DNA from 2 places in the Anaerobacillus sp. ABA4_114 genome. Region 2 is predicted to be linked to the other one. Evidence: riboswitches for the same ligand, from Rfam matches in the RefSeq annotation. Region 2 holds a riboswitch; the other holds the start of a gene.
What was found. A riboswitch is a leader RNA that binds a small molecule or an ion and turns the genes downstream of it on or off. The one in region 2 is predicted to bind cyclic di-GMP.
Positions count from the first base shown of each region.

Region 1: it holds a riboswitch for cyclic di-GMP, as region 2 does, so the genes downstream of both, sinI (DNA-binding anti-repressor SinI) here and ACXAEY_RS21680 (hypothetical protein) in region 2, are expected to answer to the same signal.

Region 1 covers NZ_JBSWUM010000001.1:359,584-363,299, reverse strand. Annotated here, with positions in the region: gene gloA2 (SMU1112c/YaeR family gloxylase I-like metalloprotein) at 1-310, opposite strand, end outside; gene ACXAEY_RS01870 (SDR family oxidoreductase) at 360-1,127, opposite strand; cyclic di-GMP riboswitch class I at 1,341-1,437, shown strand; gene sinI (DNA-binding anti-repressor SinI) at 1,459-1,596, shown strand; gene ACXAEY_RS01860 (helix-turn-helix domain-containing protein) at 1,697-2,032, shown strand; gene ACXAEY_RS01855 (DUF5658 family protein) at 2,079-2,396, opposite strand; gene ACXAEY_RS01850 (hypothetical protein) at 2,393-2,656, opposite strand; gene ACXAEY_RS01845 (anti-repressor SinI family protein) at 2,669-2,791, opposite strand; gene ACXAEY_RS01840 (helix-turn-helix domain-containing protein) at 3,081-3,413, shown strand; gene ACXAEY_RS01835 (hypothetical protein) at 3,453-3,626, opposite strand.
Region 2 covers NZ_JBSWUM010000002.1:62,658-66,373, forward strand. Annotated here, with positions in the region: gene ACXAEY_RS21655 (murein hydrolase activator EnvC family protein) at 1-137, opposite strand, end outside; gene ACXAEY_RS21660 (hypothetical protein) at 249-545, opposite strand; gene ACXAEY_RS21665 (hypothetical protein) at 718-1,695, shown strand; gene ACXAEY_RS21670 (hypothetical protein) at 1,714-1,989, shown strand; gene ACXAEY_RS21675 (hypothetical protein) at 1,982-2,347, shown strand; cyclic di-GMP riboswitch class II at 2,558-2,641, shown strand; gene ACXAEY_RS21680 (hypothetical protein) at 2,656-3,108, shown strand; gene ACXAEY_RS21685 (lysophospholipid acyltransferase family protein) at 3,133-3,716, opposite strand, start outside.

The DNA.
Region 1 (3,716 bases), on a different contig from region 2:
CTCTAATTTCTTCAACGCTAGTGACACCTTTCCTTCTAAGCTCCTGTGCAGCCCATTCGATGTCGTCCACTTCAAATGCAATATGCCGAAGTCCACGTGCTTCCGGATAGCTTGGGCGCAGAGGAGCGGAATTGAAGGAGAACAGTTCGATTCGCGTATGCTCTCCAACCGCTAGATCAAGTTTGTATGACTCTCTTTCGTTCCGGTACGTTTCTTCTAATACCGTTAATCCCAGTACATTCACATAAAAATCTTTCGAGCGTTGATAATCTGAACATATGATGGCAACATGGTGTACCTTTTTAAACATCTTCGATCACCTCTATACTAACTTAGCGACGGTTCGTTCTTACGTCAAGCTACAGAAGTGACTCCGCTCCATCAACGTACATCGCTGTTCCCGTCACATGACTGGATGCATCTGAAATGAGAAAATAAACGACATCAGCGACTTGTTCAGGCTTTCCTGCTTTTTCTTCTAACGGGTGGCTACCTTCTGGATACTCTACAGGTATTTCAATTTCTTTAACACTTTCCTTTTGATCCGTATTTTCATCGATATTGGTTTCGATCGCTCCAGGACAAATCGCGTTCACTCTTATGTTATAGTTCGCTAGTTCAAGCGCAGCCATCTTCATAAACGCAACTTGCCCTGCCTTCGATGTGCTGTATGCAGACATCCCGAAGTTCGAGAACGTTCGATTTCCATTGATCGAACTTGTGATGACCATACTCCCTCCGTGCTTCTTCATATATGGAACAGTATGCTTCACCATGAGAAACGTACTTCTCAAATTCGTTTGAATCGTTTGATCCCAATTGTCTACACTCATTTCTTCAATCGGTTGAAGCGTCCCGTTGATTCCAGCATTGTTAAAGAGATAATCGATCGCACCTGTTTTTTCGCTTACTTCTTGAAGCTTACTGACAACCTGGTCTTCATCAGACACATCGACTTCATATGCGAACGCCTCACCGCCTAGGGAGATGATCTCCTCTTTTACTTCTTCTACACGACTTTCTTCTACATCGAACAAACAAACTGTGATGCCTTCCTTTGCGAACCGCTTTGCAGCTGCTGCTCCAATACCAGATCCGCCACCTGTAATCACCGCAATTTTCTTCATGAATTTCCCTCCTCGTCTTCCTTCTATACCCATTCTTTCGGTGGGTCAGTCTAAAAAAATAACCGGCATCCTTTACGTTTCACTGTAACTATTTATGAAATGACAAAAAAAGTTGTTATAGCTTTCAAAAAACAACAAATTTCTTACCATTTTCGGACTATGATAGATGTATAACATCATTCGTTTACATAGGTCTAAAGTATCAGGTATCCTCCAGCAAAAAGGCACCCTACTTTGAAAGAAGTAGATCGCAAAGTTATCAGATCTAAGGGAGGCGTAAGATGTTTCCTAAGATGGCTGAACTACCTGGGAACATAGAGGAGGAGTGAGGATGGAAACAAGTGAAAAAGTGAGGCTCGATGAGGAATGGGTATTTCTAATTCTTACTGCGAAGGAATTAGGATTATCAGTGGAAGAGGTGAAAGCGTTTATTAAAAAGGAGGAAATAGTCAGGGATTCGAAGGAATGAGTGGAGGGCGATTAACGCTTTTGTTCTATTTACGGAACATACCCATACTGATATAATATTTAGTAACTGAGTATGATGTTGACGTATGGGAGGGTAAGACATGATAGGAGAGCAAGTAAAGAAGTATCGATTACGTAAAGGCCTCTCACTTTCAGAATTAGCTGAACGCGCTAGTGTAGCAAAATCCTATTTGAGTTCAATCGAACGAAACATACAATCTAACCCTTCTATTCAATTTTTGGAGAAGATTTCAGGAGTATTAGATGTTTCCGTAGAGGTACTTCTTCAAGGAGATAACCTCATCCATCAAAGCGAGTTGGATTCAGAGTGGAAAAAGCTTGTTAAAGAAGCGATGAATTCGGGAGTTAGTAAAGAACAATTCAAAGAATTTCTAGAGTTTAACAAGTGGCGTGCAAAGCAAGGAAGCGACAAATAATCGATCTGACACGGGAGCCTTAGGTGAAGGCTCTTTTTATTATGATTTACAGTAAAAAGAGCCAGTAGGCATGATAGAGTAATATCGCAGTATAAAGAACAATTGCGACGTTCAACAGCCATCTTATTAACCGCGTTTGAAAGTCATTCTTTATGCTTCCCATAAACACAAGTAAGATCGACAGTATGATCTTAAAACATAGAAAGACAGATGGATGGATACTAAATAATAGGTTCATCAGTGGATTCGCTTCTTCTATCACGTTGTTCTGTACGCCCCAGTATGTAATGACGCCATCGATGAAATTACAGCATGCCAAATAGTACATGATGGATTGAAGGGAAGACCGTGTATCCCTACTCATTCTGAGTTCGAGGAAATGATCTGATTCTTAATGATTTCACTTAATTCGTTATAAAGTTTCCGCTCGTCCTCAAAAAGCCACCTTCTATTTTCCTCCTGCAATTCGAGCTCCTTAATCTTTTTAAGAATAAAGTCTAAGTCACAGCGCCCTTTGTATTCATCGTTAATATAAAGTTTGCCGATCCTTTCATCGAGTGCAACGACTTTGACTCTCTTCTCTGTGATGTACGATACAAACGTGCGATCTCCAAGCTTGATCATCTAAATTCCCCCTTATTTTTTTGAGGAATTATCGAGGAATTGTCTAATCTCTTCCTTACTTAGCCCTAACTTCTTCGCTTTCGAAATAAGGTTGATCCACTCTAAGTCCAATTTTTCTCCACCATACGCTCTCATTTTCAACCTCCTTACTTTTTTCTCCATAATCCGACATTATAAAGAACGTTTTGTTCTTTATTTAGAATATAACTCTAATATAAGCCTATCAGATCGATTGTAAAAGACTGAAAATTCTTTATTTTATTTGTGTTTATGTGGAAAACCTAGCCTTTTCTAACCTATGCTTTATTTTTCTTATAATTCCATATATTAACGTTTTTAACTTAAGACTTTTGTTCTGTTTACAGAACATGATGTTCTTGATAAAATCGAATTATCAAATACTAACAAAGTTGAGGTATTGGGGATGATAGGTGAAAAGATTAAGCTTTACCGAAATCGCATGGGACTGTCATTAACTGAATTAGCGAAGCGAGCTGGGGTAGCAAAATCATACCTCAGTTCAATCGAGCGCAATCAACAGGCCAACCCCTCCATACAATTCCTCGAAAAAATCGCGGCTGTATTAAAGGTGCCTATGGATGTGTTCATTCATGAAGATGAATTCGAAGAAAGAGAACCCAATCTAGATCCTGAATGGCAGTCGTTGATCGAAGAAGCGATGCGGTCTGGCATCACGAAAGAAGACTTTGAGGAATTTCTCGAGTTTAGGAAGTGGCAATTAAACAAGAAAGGCTAATGAAAAACTCCCGCCTGGAGTGGACGGGAGTTTAACAACTTATTCAGCAGAATTCTCAGAGTTAGTGGATCCGTTGTTCGAAGCAGGTTCTTCCGTATTACTTCCGTTATTGGTCGTATTATTGTTTCCTTCTTCTTCTCCACCGCTACAAGCAGTGATGAGCATAACAGCTAGAAACGAAGTTGCAATTTTGGCCATGAATTTCTTATTCATTATCAAAATTCCTCCCTAACCAAGTTTGACCGCGGCTACTGAATAAGCGGTTGACCAAATCATAACAACAAAATTCTCCCATGTGTGGCA
Region 2 (3,716 bases):
GTAGAAACTTTGTCTTTTAATTCATCAATCTGTTGATTATATTCGTTTATAGTTCCTTCTGCAAAGGTTGTATTCTGTGGGATCAATAGGCTCAGAGAAAGAGCTGATAGCATGATCATTTTCTTGTTTTTGTTCAATGTCTTCTACCTCCAATGGTATGAAAAGTGTTAAACATCACTTTGGATAGATGTCTTAAAACCCTTTTTGCAAAAGAAAAAACTAGCCGAATAGACTAGTTTAGCAAGTTCTTACTTTTTCTTTTTCACTTCAATAATAGTGGTGTGATTTTTTGTTTCGAATTGGAACAACTCTTTTCCGAACATAGATTTCGTTTCATCTAATAGCGGTATAACAATTGTTTCTCCGTCAACTGATATAGTCAAAAAGCGGTCTTGATCTTCTTCTAGCTCTAAACTACCAATCGTTCCAGAAGTTTTTTTGCCGTTAATTATTACATCTGCATACTTCCCATCTAACGTCTGAGAAAGGTAGTTGAAGACAAACTGAAGTAAGGTATTTTTGTCATTTTCGATAAGTAATCTCATTAAACCCCCTCGCTTTCTGTGCGCCTAACATAATAAAAAGAGTAAATATGTAAAGAAAACATATAAATTATTTGCTGTGATTGATAGGTTGAAAATTAGCATGCAAGTGTTTCTTACTCATAAGAAGGGCTTACAATTTATATTCGGAATAAAATGTCGGGTGGTGAGACTATTGAAAAAAGTATTAATTGGTTCTATTGCTGGCGTTTTAATTGCTATGTCGGCTTGTGCAAGTGATAAAAATGAAATACCTGAACAGGAGATAGAAGTAAAAGAAGGGACTCATATTTATGATGGGTTTTCTCTGGGGACAGAAGTGATACATGAGGATGGCAAAGTTTATCTTGATATTAATCTAGAGAATAAGAATGACAGTGCTGTCCCGCTTCATTACGCTAATTACAGGTTATTAAACATTAGAGTGGTTGATGAAAAGGGAGAAGAAGTATACACAAAGACCGTGAACGAGGATAAGAGAAGAGTGCTCCAGCCTATGGAGAAAATCACTTGGGGGAGTGCTTTCGCCGTAAAAACTAAAGGTAAGCATGATGTAAAAGTAGAGTTGTTGCTGAAGGATCATGATGGTGAAGGTTATTCGTATAAAAAAGAACTCCTAACAACCAATTCTTCTTTTATGGTAAATGATGAAGAGAAAGTAATTTCAGGTACGTATTTACCAAAAGGAGAACAAAGATTGATGTATGCTGGACCTAGTAACGAAGAAGTGGTTATGACAGAAGCTTTTGTATACTTCGATGATAATGGGTTTGCACAATCAGAAAACACAATGAGCGGTACAAATGTATATCTTTCAAATGAGGAAGGGCTTTATTTAATAGATATTGAAGGTCAAACGCTTGAAGATAATCTAATTGAATCGGTTAATGATAATTCGAGAGATTTGCTACTAAAGTATCCTGTTAAAAGCGGTGAGAAGTGGAGTTCTGGAGGAAATGAATATCAAATCGTTTCCGTTGATGAAACCGTAGAGACAGGGGTTAAAACTTATAATAATGCGGTTAAAGTAAAACAGACCAACGGGAATAATATTATATTCTTCTATTATCATAAAGACATTGGGTTGCTAAAAGTTCAAGCTGAAGTGAATGATCGTCTTCGAACTCAGTTTGTTCTTCACAGCATACAGTAATGTATAAGGAGTGGGCTTTTGAAAGTCACAAGAGAGGTCGTAAGAAGTAGTATCGTTAACAATTGGACTAAAAGTTCCTTAGAAAAAGGGTTTAACCCGTCAGAAGCGAGTTATTACTTATTCGATACTCTTTATCGAGGATTGAAACACGACCCTAGATTAATGAAAGAGCTATATAGAACTCTAATTGAATTGAATCATAAGGAAAATAATGTTGCGATGGTTAAGCACTTGCGTGAGAAAGAAAGTGATTTTTTCAAAGGTCAAATAGATAAGGGGTACTATCATGAATAATCAAATTGTTGATCGACTTGCACATTACATAGAAGAGGAATTTGGAAAAGACGAGGGGAAGATTTCTAAACTGAAACATGACATTAGATGTGGAATAGAAGATGCCTTAGAAGATAAGCAAAAACAACTAAATACGTATGAAAAAACCTATAACCGAAAAATCCAAAAGGTTCATTGGTATAACGAAATTAAGTTAAAAACAAGATTGGACTTTCAAGATGAGAATTGCCCTCATATTGATAGAATTTTAAAGTGGTATTCCGATATAGAGGAAGGAATGATCATTAGAAAAAACCATGGTTATAGGGAAAGTGGTGACTCTAATCAAGATGGGATTGCAAAGTGTGAGGTAAATTAAGGTCCCCTTGCAGATTCAAGTCCATAAATGAATGTGAGGAAATGAAGTTTAAGGCTTATGATGAATAAAGGTATTAATGGGATAGTTAGTCCAAGATTCGGGCTAATTATCCTATTTTATTTACATAGTTGTTCGGATGATATAGGTTGTCTTACTTTTACAAAATATGCACTAGGAAAAATAGAAAGATAGTTGAGGTTTTAGTCGTATAAAAGATATGGAAGCGAAGAAGTTAATTCTTTATTTGGGCACTTGGGGTTAGCGGAGCTAGTAGTGCAACCGACCATTTAAACATGGGGGGGTAAACAATGAAAAAGAAGTTAATGATTGTACTTGTAGGATTTGTTATTTTTGCAGGTGGCACACAAGTCTATGCGTCTTCGGTTTTAAATACGAATATAGTCAATTTGATAAGAGTTGGTTTTTCAAACATAGGTTCTTTTTATCAAGATGAAGCGAAAAAAGAGGCGGAACAAGTCCATAAAGATTCTGTTGAGGGAATATCAAAATTTGTAGACGATAAATCGACAGAAGTCATAAACGACATTGAAGGACTTAAGGAAGATGAAATTGATAGAATGCGTACGGAACTTGATAAATATGAGGAAGAAATAAGAGAAGAGGTAGAGGGTATCTCTAAAATGGAGTTTGAAAAGATAAGGAAGAAGTTCGAAATTGAAACTGATAGTAACATCGAGGAAGCGAAAATAGAAATGGAGAGAGTCATTCAACAAAAATTACAGCGGAAAATAAGAGAATAAACAAACCAGAGCCATGGGTATAAGTCACTCATGGTTCTGGTTTGTTTTAATCAGGTGTTCTATAGAAGACATGATCTCTTGAGTAGCTTGTAAAGTAACCTCTGAAGTGGTTTTCTCATTCGGATTATTTAATATAATTGGCTTCCCATAGGTAACTTTTATCTTATTAAAAAGCCTGTAGTTCCCAGTTATAGCTACTGGAATGACGGGTGTATGTGTTTTAAGTGCGAATGTAGCAGCGCCACTTTTACCTTCTCCTAACACACCGGTTTTACTTCGAGTTCCTTCTGGAAAAATACAGATCGGTTTCCCATCACGTAAGAGTTTCATAGTTGTAGTGAGGGCTTTTCTGTCCTTTGTACTTCTATTAACAGAATATGCTCCAAAGTATTTTAATATTGGTGCTGAAAATGTGTTAAAAGCTTCGGACTTTGCCATGAAGTAAATGCGGTGTTTTAGTAACAGCACAACACCTGGGGGGTCATAATTACTAATATGATTCGGGCACATAATATAACGATTATTTTTTGGGATGTTTTCAAGTCCTGTATATTCTATTCTAAATAAGGTCCTGTATAACGCGTACAATATTCTCTTTGTAAGGTAAT